2 regions of the Pedobacter sp. AC464 genome follow, and region 2 is predicted to be linked to the other one. Evidence: riboswitches for the same ligand, from Rfam matches in the RefSeq annotation. Region 2 holds a riboswitch; the other holds the start of a gene.
The links. Region 2 has a riboswitch for fluoride ahead of AC0IWT_RS12800 (phosphatase PAP2 family protein). Riboswitches for the same ligand answer to the same signal wherever they lie in the genome.
Positions count from the first base shown of each region.

Region 1 (5,121 bases), 560 kb from region 2:
TTGAAACGCTTCGTCACTATGCTGAAGATGCAAAAAAATCGCCAGCAGAGGTTGCTAAAATTACCGATCCTAAGAAAGAGCTTGCTTTCGAAGCAAAAGGTGTTGTCATCCTTGACAAGTAAACCTATTACTTAGATAGCTAAAAATAAAAATGCCCCAGATTTTTTTAAAACCTGGGGCATTCTTGTATCATTATAATTAATTACAAAATCCAGTTCCAACCAAATTCATCAGTTGCTAAACCATAGCGGATATTGTTCAGTTTTTTGGCAATACCGTTAGATATTTTTCGGGTTGAAGGATCGGTTAGTTTGTAATTTTTGCCTAAGTAGCCTATTTCACCGATGTGGGTAACGGTTGCCGCTGTACCTGCAGCAAAAGCTTCGGTTAAACTTCCGTTTTCTATTCCCTCAATTACTTCTTTTACCGAAACTCTGCGCTCCTCTACTTCAATCCCATCGGCGGTAGCCAGTTTAATAATTGTATCGCGGGTAACGCCATCCAAAACAGTACTTCTAACTGATGGCGTAACTAATTTGCCATTTATAACAAAAATAAGGTTGGCGGTTCCTGCTTCTTCAATAAACTCATGATTAACAGAATCTGTCCAGATTAATTGGTCGAAGCCTTCTTTTTTAGCCTGTTCGAAAGGATAAAGCGAGCGGGCATAATTACCAGCAGTTTTGGCGAAACCTACGCCGCCTTCATCAGCTCTGGTAAACTCTGTTTCAATTTTAACTTTTAAAGCATTGCTGTAATAAGGACCCGTTGGTGTGGTAAGTAAGGCAAACTTATATGTGTCAGACGCTTTTACACCCAGGTAAGGATCAGTAGCAAACATAACCGGACGCACATAAAGTGCATAATCATCTTGAGATGGAACCCATTTTTCGTCGATGCTGATTAGCGCAGCCAGCCCTTGCATAAAAATCTCCTCAGGTATTGTGGGCATAGACATTCTTGCGGCTGACTTGTTAAAACGTTCAAAATTTTTGTCAGCACGGAAAACGCTTATTTTTCCATCAGGCTGGCGGTAAGCTTTCAAACCTTCAAAAATGGCCTGGCCATAGTGAAGTGCCGAAATTGCCGGACTCATAGAAATAGGCCCGTAAGGTAAAATTTGTAAGTTTTTCCACTCACCGTTCTCAAAGTCGGCAGTAAACATATGGTCGGTAAAAACTTTACCAAAAGGTAATTGTGAAAAATCGGTAACTGATAAACGGGTGTTATCAACTTTCTCAATTTTTATATCTAATGTATCAGTCATATTGTTAAATTTTGAAATGATAGAAGCTTTCATGACCGGAATAGTTGCAGGCTGCAAATTTTCACATTCAATCAATGAGTAGTTCAATCGTAATTTTAATTGCGCAAATTAAGAAAAAACGAGGTATATTAATAGTTTTTCAACATATTAATCTTTGTTCTTTAGTGTTTTAAGCACACTAAGCACCCAGCCTTTGCCCCATTCTTCCATCTGTTCGTCTGTCCATAAAAACGGATAAAATATTCTTTTTTGAAAACGTGGAGGCAAATATTTTTGCCAGTTTGTTCCGCCGGTTGCGGCTACATCAACAGGGTCTTTTTCAAGGTAGCGTACGGCAGATTTGTAATGCGCCAGCGGCCATTCTACATTTACATATATATCGAGCTTGCGCAGTTCTTCTGCCAAAGCCGAAACATCGCTACCATTTACCTGGAGCTGCTGGTATAAGGCAGAAAAATTTGTGAGTGTTCTTTCTTTTGCGAGCTGTAGAAATTCTGCCGAATACTTTCGAATAAACTGTTTTAACGTTAAGGTTTCTTTGCCTGAAGATAGTTCTGTCGCACCAAATTTCCAGTAAATATTTTCAAACTGCTCTTCCAGTGTTGCGGTACTTAACTCTACTCTTTTGCTTTTATCAACTAAACGAATAAAATCAGTGGCACAAATTTCAATCATTCTGTATTGCCCGGATTGAAACCCACTAGCTGGCAGCAGCGACATTCGGAATTTCAGGAACTGTTCCCGTTCCATACCTTCAACCATAACTTCGAAGGAAGTTGTTAGAGCATTGAAATAAGCATTAATTCTTTTCACCCGGGCGGTAAAAAAATCGACTGTTAAATTCTCATGAGTGGCGATCTGCCTGCATTCGTGCAAGGTTAGTTTAAAGTACAACTCCGTTATCTGGTGATACATGATGAAAATCTCTTCATCAGGAAACGGCGTTTTCGGACTTTGTAAACTCAACAAAGTATCCAAATGGATGTAATCCCAATAGGTCAGGAAATCTGCATACAACAAACCATCAAGGTATGAGGCCATATCCTGCCCCATCGCCGTATATTTTTCCTGAAGCTGGTTGAGTTTATCTTTTATGTCTGGTGTAAATTCCATGGCACAAAGTTAGTATTCCAAAATTGATAAACATATTTTGCGCTAAATAGGAAATTTTATACATTTGAACCATGGCGATGGGGTACCGCCAAAACCGCCAACAGGCTGATGACTCCTACGATTTTACTTAAAATTGATTTATAATGCCTGTTAAAAACTTAACGGAAGGTAATCTTTCGTACTTACATCGTTTCCAAAAATTAGAATTTGGGCTATTGTTAGCAAATAGCTTAAAATGGTTATTTTTCTCTGCGTTACTTGGAGGAATTGTAGGGTCCGCATCTGCACTGTTTTTAGTCGCTTTAAATTTAGTAACCGATTATCGTGAACAAAATCAATGGATAACTATCTTTTTACCCTTGGCTGGTTTACTCATTGGCTTGGCCTATCACTATTGGGGAAAAAAAGTTGTAAAAGGAAATAATCTTTTGATTGAAGAACTTCAAAGTCCGAAGAATATTATTCCAATAATTATGGCTCCTCTTATTTTTGCAGGAACAATAATTACCCATTTATTCGGTGGCTCTGCGGGGCGTGAAGGAACAGCTGTTCAAATTGGGGGCGCATTTGCCGATCAGTTTACAAAAGTATTTAAGCTTAAGCCCCGCGACCGAAAAATCATTTTAATTTGTGGTATTAGTGCAGGCTTTGCTTCAGTTTTTGGAACACCGTTGGCGGGCGCAGTTTTCGGAATAGAAGTTTTTGTTATTGGAAGCCTACTGTACACAGCCATTTTACCATCATTTGTTACAGCGATAATTGCCGATTATGTTTGTAAAGCTTGGGGTGTTGGACATACTCATTATGCTATTCCAATCGTGCCACAAATGGACATGATTAATCTGCTATTATCGCTAGGCACTGGTATAATTTTCGGCTTAGCCGCAAGAAGTTTTTCTACATTAAATCATGGTTTATCTCAACTTTTTGCGAAAATTAAATATCCACCTTTGCGGCCCTTTGTTGGTGGCTTTATTTTGATTGGAATGATTTATTTACTTGGCACAACACGGTATATTGGCTTAGGAATTCCTGTTATTTCTGAATCATTTCCACAACAAGAACCTTATTATACATTTGCTATAAAGCTATTTTTAACTGCTCTAACTTTAAGTGCTGGTTTTAAGGGTGGCGAGGTAACACCACTATTTTTTATTGGAGCTACTTTAGGTAGCTTTCTTAGCATTTTTGTTCCATTACCTGTTGGATTGTTGGCAGGTATGGGTTTTGTAGCAGTTTTCTCAGGCGCAGCCAATACACCACTTGCCTGTATTTTTATGGGTATAGAATTATTTGGAGCAGAGTGTAGCGTGTATGTAGCGCTTGCTTGTGTTATGGCCTATTTATTTTCAGGCCATACAGGTATTTATCGTTCACAAAATATCGGTAGTCCTAAACATTTGCTACTAAAAAGACATCAGTTTTTAATTTAGGAATGTTGTGGAATGAGTTATTGTGTATAGCTTTGACTATAATGTGCATTTAGCTTCGGCAAATTTAAAAGTTGCCAAAGCTGTAAAGTTTAACAATCACTTATCTAATAAAGCACTCTAAACTTTATGGTATGTTCGATTTTTTTGAGTGCCTTGAATAACTGCTTATCGTACTCCGTGTTGATGTCCGTTATTGCATAGCCAATCTCGGGGTTTGTCATTAAAAACTGCCCGACAATGTTAATATTATGCTTTGCAAAAACGGTATTAATTTGCGCCATTATGCCGGGAACATTTTTATGAATGTGAATTAAGCGGTGCGATTTATCAATTTTTGGCAACTGCAGGTTAGGGTAATTTGTACTTAGGTAAGTTGCACCTGTGTTCATAAAATCAATCATTCTCTTCGGAATAAAATCGGAGTTGCGCGGGTTTGATTTTACATCGTCGAAAATAACAATACCCATTTTAGTACAAAGCGCCGTATCGATTTTGCCTTTAGCATTACCTAAATAACCTATTGTTTTAAGTTTAACTGCATTTTTAAGTTGTTCACTTTCTATTTTTTCTCCGTCGGCCAAAAGGATTACACCAACATCTTTAACGTATTTTTCCTCGAACGAAGTTTTGTGTCTAATGGATAAACCATCGTTTTTGAGTAGCGCAATGCTATGTGCATCTACATCACCAATAATTAAACAAAGTATTCTGTTTTTTGGATAAGATATCGCCCTTGGCAGGTTGTTAACATATAAAAATTCATCGAAGCTTGGCGTAATGTGGTCAGCTTTTTCAATGATGGTTTGGCGGGCAATGTTTTCTGTAAAGGCAAAAAACTTATTAATCATCCCGCTTTCGCGAAGCTGAAAATCAGAGTAACCGTCGCCAATGCCGAAAAGTTCCCCTTCCAGTTTCAAATGCTGAAGAAGTTTAACTTTGCCACCTTCTTCACTAAGTGGATTGGCATGGTCGTAATCTATAATTTTACCATCACCTGTGGTTACAAATGTGTTGGCATAAATATTTTCTTTCTTAATATGGTACTGACTTACAACAGGCGTTATAAATTCTTTAAACCCGCCGGAAACAATCAGCACTTCATCGGCATGTTTTTTAAAAAACTCGGCGTTACGGGAGAAAGACGTCGAAACCTTTTTCTTGAGGTGTTTAATTAGTTGCTTTAAATGATCTTCATTTGCCTCTAATAACTTAACGCGTTGGGCCAAACTTTCTGAAAATGAAAGTTTACCTTCCATTGCCTGGTTTGTATAATCTTCAATTTTTTGAAAGATCGATTCCTTTTCAGGG
Region 1 covers NZ_CEEDBV010000002.1:1,036,614-1,041,734, forward strand. The annotation lists gene AC0IWT_RS15280 (DUF4920 domain-containing protein) at 1-122, shown strand, start outside; gene AC0IWT_RS15285 (branched-chain amino acid aminotransferase) at 203-1,267, opposite strand; gene AC0IWT_RS15290 (tryptophan 2,3-dioxygenase family protein) at 1,415-2,380, opposite strand; fluoride riboswitch at 2,445-2,505, shown strand; gene AC0IWT_RS15295 (voltage-gated chloride channel family protein) at 2,524-3,813, shown strand; gene AC0IWT_RS15300 (HAD-IB family phosphatase) at 3,918-5,121, opposite strand, start outside.
Region 1: it holds a riboswitch for fluoride, as region 2 does, so the genes downstream of both, AC0IWT_RS15295 (voltage-gated chloride channel family protein) here and AC0IWT_RS12800 (phosphatase PAP2 family protein) in region 2, are expected to answer to the same signal.

Region 2 (5,121 bases):
GCAATGGCAACAGGAAGTATAAGCAGCGTCCATCGAACCGCATATTTAAAAACCGAAAGGTGTTCAAATAAAAATTTATTATGTTTCATTGTAGGTTAGCGGCTGATTTATAATTTTTTATAAAAAGTATTGATTCCTGCAAATGATGCCCTATCACCAAGTTCTTCTTCTATCCGAAGCAACTGGTTAAATTTAGATACCCTTTCAGAGCGGCAGCCACTTCCTGTTTTGATGTGCCCCGCACCGGTAGCGACAACCAGATCCGCAATTGTCGTGTCTTCAGTTTCACCACTGCGGTGAGAAATAAAGCAATTGTAACCGTTTTTTTGGGCTAGTTCTACGGCCTTTAGCGTTTCGGAAACTGTACCGATCTGGTTCAATTTAATCAGTACGCTGTTTGCAATGCCCTGGTCGATTCCCTGCTGGATAATACTCGGGTTGGTGCAGAATATATCATCTCCAACCAATTCCACTTTGTCTCCCAAAAGGCTGGTCAGCTTTTTCCATCCCTCCCAATCGTTTTCGCCCAACCCGTCTTCCAACAGGATAATTGGGTACTCTTTTAACCATCCTTCCCAAAAGCCAATCATTTCATCTGTTGTGATCCGTTCTTTAGAACTTTTATAAAATTCATATTTTCCATTATTCCACATTTCGCTGGTCGCTGGGTCAAGACAAAGGGAAATATCCTTGCCTGGAGCAAAACCGGCAATATGTATCGCTTCCATGATGATTTGGACGGCTTCCTCATTAGAACTCAGATTTGGCGCAAACCCACCTTCGTCACCAACTCCGGTATAATAGCCTTTCGCTTTTAGCAGACTTCTCAGGGAATGAAAAACAGCTTCGCCCATACGGATACTTTCCTTAAACGAGGGGGCGTTATGAGGGGCAATCATAAATTCCTGAAAATCGATGTTGTTATCAGAATGCCTTCCCCCATTAATGACATTCATGCACGGTACGGGCATTACGTAACCTTCCCTTTCCACTAGCTGCCTATACAAGGGAATCCCTTTTGCAACGGCCGAAGCCCGGGCGAAGGCGATTGAGGCCGCAAGCATCGCATTTGCGCCGAGCCTTGATTTATTCTCGGTTCCATCCAGACCAATTATATGATCATCGAAGGCCTGCTGACCCTCAAAGGATAAGCCGGTGACTGATTTGCCGACTTCGACGTTAATCCCTTTTACTGCTTTTTCCACGCCTTTACCATTATAGCGCTCTGGATCACCATCTCTAAGCTCTACGGCTTCTTTTTCACCCGTACTTGCCCCGGATGGAGAAATACCCCTTGCTGTTGTTCCGTTAAGAGTGACTTCTACTTCTACTGTCGGATTGCCCCTGGAATCCAAAATTTCACGGGCATGAATTTTAGTTAATTTCATAGTTTTTTGTTTTATATTGATTTTTAGTATTTCGGTTGCTTACAAATAATTGAGTTTCTCAAAAGATCAAAACCAGTGTTCCCCCAATGATCAGCAGGGCACCAAAGAATACTTTCAGGGTAAGAGCTTCTTTCAGGAACACCATTGCAAGTATAATAGTTAGGGCAACACTCAACTTATCAACAGGGGCGACCTGGGACACTTTCCCGATCTGCAAAGCCTTGTAGTAGAATATCCAGGACAAGCCGGTGGCAAGGCCAGATAAAAAAAGAAATAGCAGGTTATGCTTTGACAGTTCCGTAATTCCTTTAAGTTCGCCTCTGGCCATTACGATCCCCCAGGCTACAATCAGTATTACCACCGTTCGTATGGCAGTAGCCAAATCAGAATTGACATTGGTTACGCCGACTTTTGCAAAGATGGCCGTAAGGGAAGCAAAGAAAGCTGATAATAGCGCGTAGATCCACCACATAGTTTTATGTTAATTTTCCGTTATTGAATAATTCCAAAGTAAATGAGTACAAGAACCGTTGCTCCGGCAATGATCCGGTAAATGCCGAACCAGCGGAAAGAATGCTTTTGAAGATAGGTGATGAAAGAGCGGATGGCCATCCATACATCCCACCCGCACCTGCTTTACTTAAATGAATGATCGTAGTTAGATTCGGTTCATGGGAAGGGCGTAGACGCTTAACGGTGTTTTTAATCAGTCCTGAAGCAATCTGATCTGCACTAGCAACTAGTAGCGCAATGGTAATAAGAACCTGCCAAATTTTTTTGCAGAAATTCTGGAAGAGGCAATAAATAATGAAGGCATAAAAAGGAAGCCAAAAACGCTTATCACTGGCCCAGTACATGATCGTATCCCAGAATGCATTATGGTGCTGATTTATCCACAAGAACCATTCAGTTTCAACCGGCAGGACCATTGCTAACACTGATCTCACTTTGGCAGACAGACAAAGTAAGACAAGCGCAATTAAGATAGCTGCCAGCAATAAGAGTTGAGAATTTATTTTTAATTTTTTCACCTACAATACTTTGACCGGCAGATTTTATTACCTGCTGGAATTTCTATTGTAGGCGCCATCAGCTTTTGAAAAAAGCGGTTGAATCGGAAGGACACCATTTCCGTATTGCAAATATAATACTAATAAAATGATGTGCAAAATCTTAAAGTAGGTGTTGAGAATTTAATTTATCACTATTCCTCCTTATTTGAATACGAGAACCAGTTTCTTATTCTTCTACCGTTTAAACAAGCATCATATCACGGGATTAAAGCTTTTCTTAAACAAAATGAAACCGCCTGGAAATAACCATGTTATCTATATAGGAATTTTTTTTATAACCCTAAAAAATTAAAGTTATGGGATACCATGAATGGAAAAACTGTATTGATGCATGCTTAAAGTGTGCTTCAATTTGCAATCATTGTGCAAGTTCATGCACTCAGGAAGAAGACGTGAAAATGATGGCGCGGTGTATTGAGCTTGATATGCAATGTGCAGCCATCTGCTACTCTGCCGCTCAATTGATGAGTATGGGTAGCTCTTTTGCTCAAGACATTTGCCGTATTTGCGCAGATATTTGCCAGCAATGCGGAGATGAGTGTAGTAATCATCATACCCAGCATTGTCAGGAATGTGCAGATGCTTGTAAGGCTTGTGCGGAAGAATGCAGAAGAATGACAGGAGTAGCTGCTTAAGATGCCAATCACCGTGAGCATTAATTGATTAAGGGCAGCATTCTAGTTGCCCTTTCATTTTTATAAATAGGCAAATTTATTCCATTCATTTTATTTTCATTATTCCCTCATTATTTGATATTTACCAAGGTTTGAGGTTGTTCTTGGTATGTCCTTTCTCTAGCCTTAAAAAAATGGGTTTTTTAGGATATGATTCTCATAAACTCATTCCATTATTCAAATAAGAATTTCAGTTTTTGATGATGAGTACTTGATAATTCGAATTCTATGAAAATGAAGGCTAGATGCGAGTTGAGGAATGCATTAAATAATGCATGAACTTTCAATTCCCGCTTCATCAAATTATTTCAAAAAACAAAAAATACAAATTTCATTTCAATGGCGGTGTTAAATCAATCACGTTGTTAAACCGAGGGTATGTACCTTCTAAATTAAATGCAAGCTACATGGCATTTGCGCATAATTGTAAAAAAATTTAGACCAAACGGATTTCCCCCCGTTTATCCTATAATTGAATAATATTCAAGCTGATCGATGTTCGCAATTGAAACTAATCCACATGCTTATTTGGCTAATTAGATAGCAGTTTATGGAGTTCAACACTGATGTCTAGACAATTGGTGTTTTATAAATAGTTGCGGTATATCTTAATTTTAGGGAAAATTCTAAAAAGTTCGAACCGAAAAATTCAATTTAATCTATTGTAAGTGACTTATTTTCAAGTTCTTAATGTTTAAAAAATAAGAGGCATACTTTTTAGATGCCTCATATTGCCACTTAGTAGGGTCAACCCGCGGAAGTTCGACCCTTTTTGAGCATTGTGAAGCTGTGGTTAATTTTGATAAAGTTTTGAACAACAAGATGGAGGGACAGTATAGGAAAAAGAAATTATTCGATGACAATCGAAAGTAGGGTGAGAAATATCGTAACCTAATATTTGTTGATATTTTGTAACGGTTTTGTTGCGGTTTATCCTCTCATCTTTTTAGATTAATGCAGATTTTAGCGCCTATATATTTAGGTTGTTAAATTTGAAGGGTTTGAAAGTTAAGCAGGTACCAAATTGCTCTATAATTGGAGTCGTCTTGCTGTACCTGATTATCTCTTTGGGCAATATCTTTTTTTTATCCAACCTCTCCCTTTTAGAGTCCGCCCGGGGAATAAAATCAGCTGCGCAGTACAAAGGTAGCTTTTCTCCGCTTGGAAAGGATTCAAAAATTACCAGACAATTTAAGTGTATCCTTGATGAACGCAAGAAAACCGTGCTTCCTGTTTTGGAAGCTTTTCTTATCGGCGTCATCTTATTTTTGGGGCTTTCGCTTTTAGCCTCTAACCTAAACAGGTATTTTCTTGAGATCAGATACAGGATTGCCGGATCAGTCCCAATTTATATTTCCAACCAGGTCTTTCGGATCTGAGATTTATCTCAATTTTCTTTTATTGACAGGTCCTTCAAATGATGAAGTGACGACGGCCGGTTAATCACCGTGTTTCCTGTCCAAGACGTCCGTCAAATCTTTTTCCTTAAATTTTAATTTAAAGACATGATCCGTATTAAACAGATTTTCTGTTTGTTCCCACTTTTATATATGGGGCTGGAAAGCCATGCCCAAACCTCCCCAAAGCCCATCGGGATCGTTGATCTGATCGATCACGTGACCGCTTTTTCACCTTCACTGGCCGCTGATTCAGCAACAGTTGATATACGTGCCGCCCAGTTAAGAGAGACCGCGGCGAATGCCCTTCCAAATCTGAAGCTTAATTATCAGGCAGATCTGGGCTCAAACAATAATGTTGCAGGGCCATACATGGCCTTTGGTATTGTTCCTTCCAATTCCAGAGGTGTTAGGACTGAAAGCACTACCAAGGCTACACTTACTAATCTTGGTATTGTCTCCCTTGATTGGGAGGTCTATAATTTTGGTGCCTATAAAGCTCAGAATGCAGTCGCCAAATCAGAACTTGTCGTTGAACGATCCAAGTTTGCCCAGCGCCGATACCAGACAAGGGCCATCGCTATTGATG
Region 2 covers NZ_CEEDBV010000002.1:480,083-485,203, reverse strand. The annotation lists gene AC0IWT_RS12815 (voltage-gated chloride channel family protein) at 1-89, opposite strand, end outside; gene eno (phosphopyruvate hydratase) at 108-1,388, opposite strand; gene AC0IWT_RS12805 (EamA family transporter) at 1,447-1,860, opposite strand; gene AC0IWT_RS12800 (phosphatase PAP2 family protein) at 1,865-2,419, opposite strand; fluoride riboswitch at 2,462-2,530, opposite strand; gene AC0IWT_RS12795 (four-helix bundle copper-binding protein) at 2,758-3,096, shown strand; gene AC0IWT_RS12790 (TolC family protein) at 4,641-5,121, shown strand, end outside.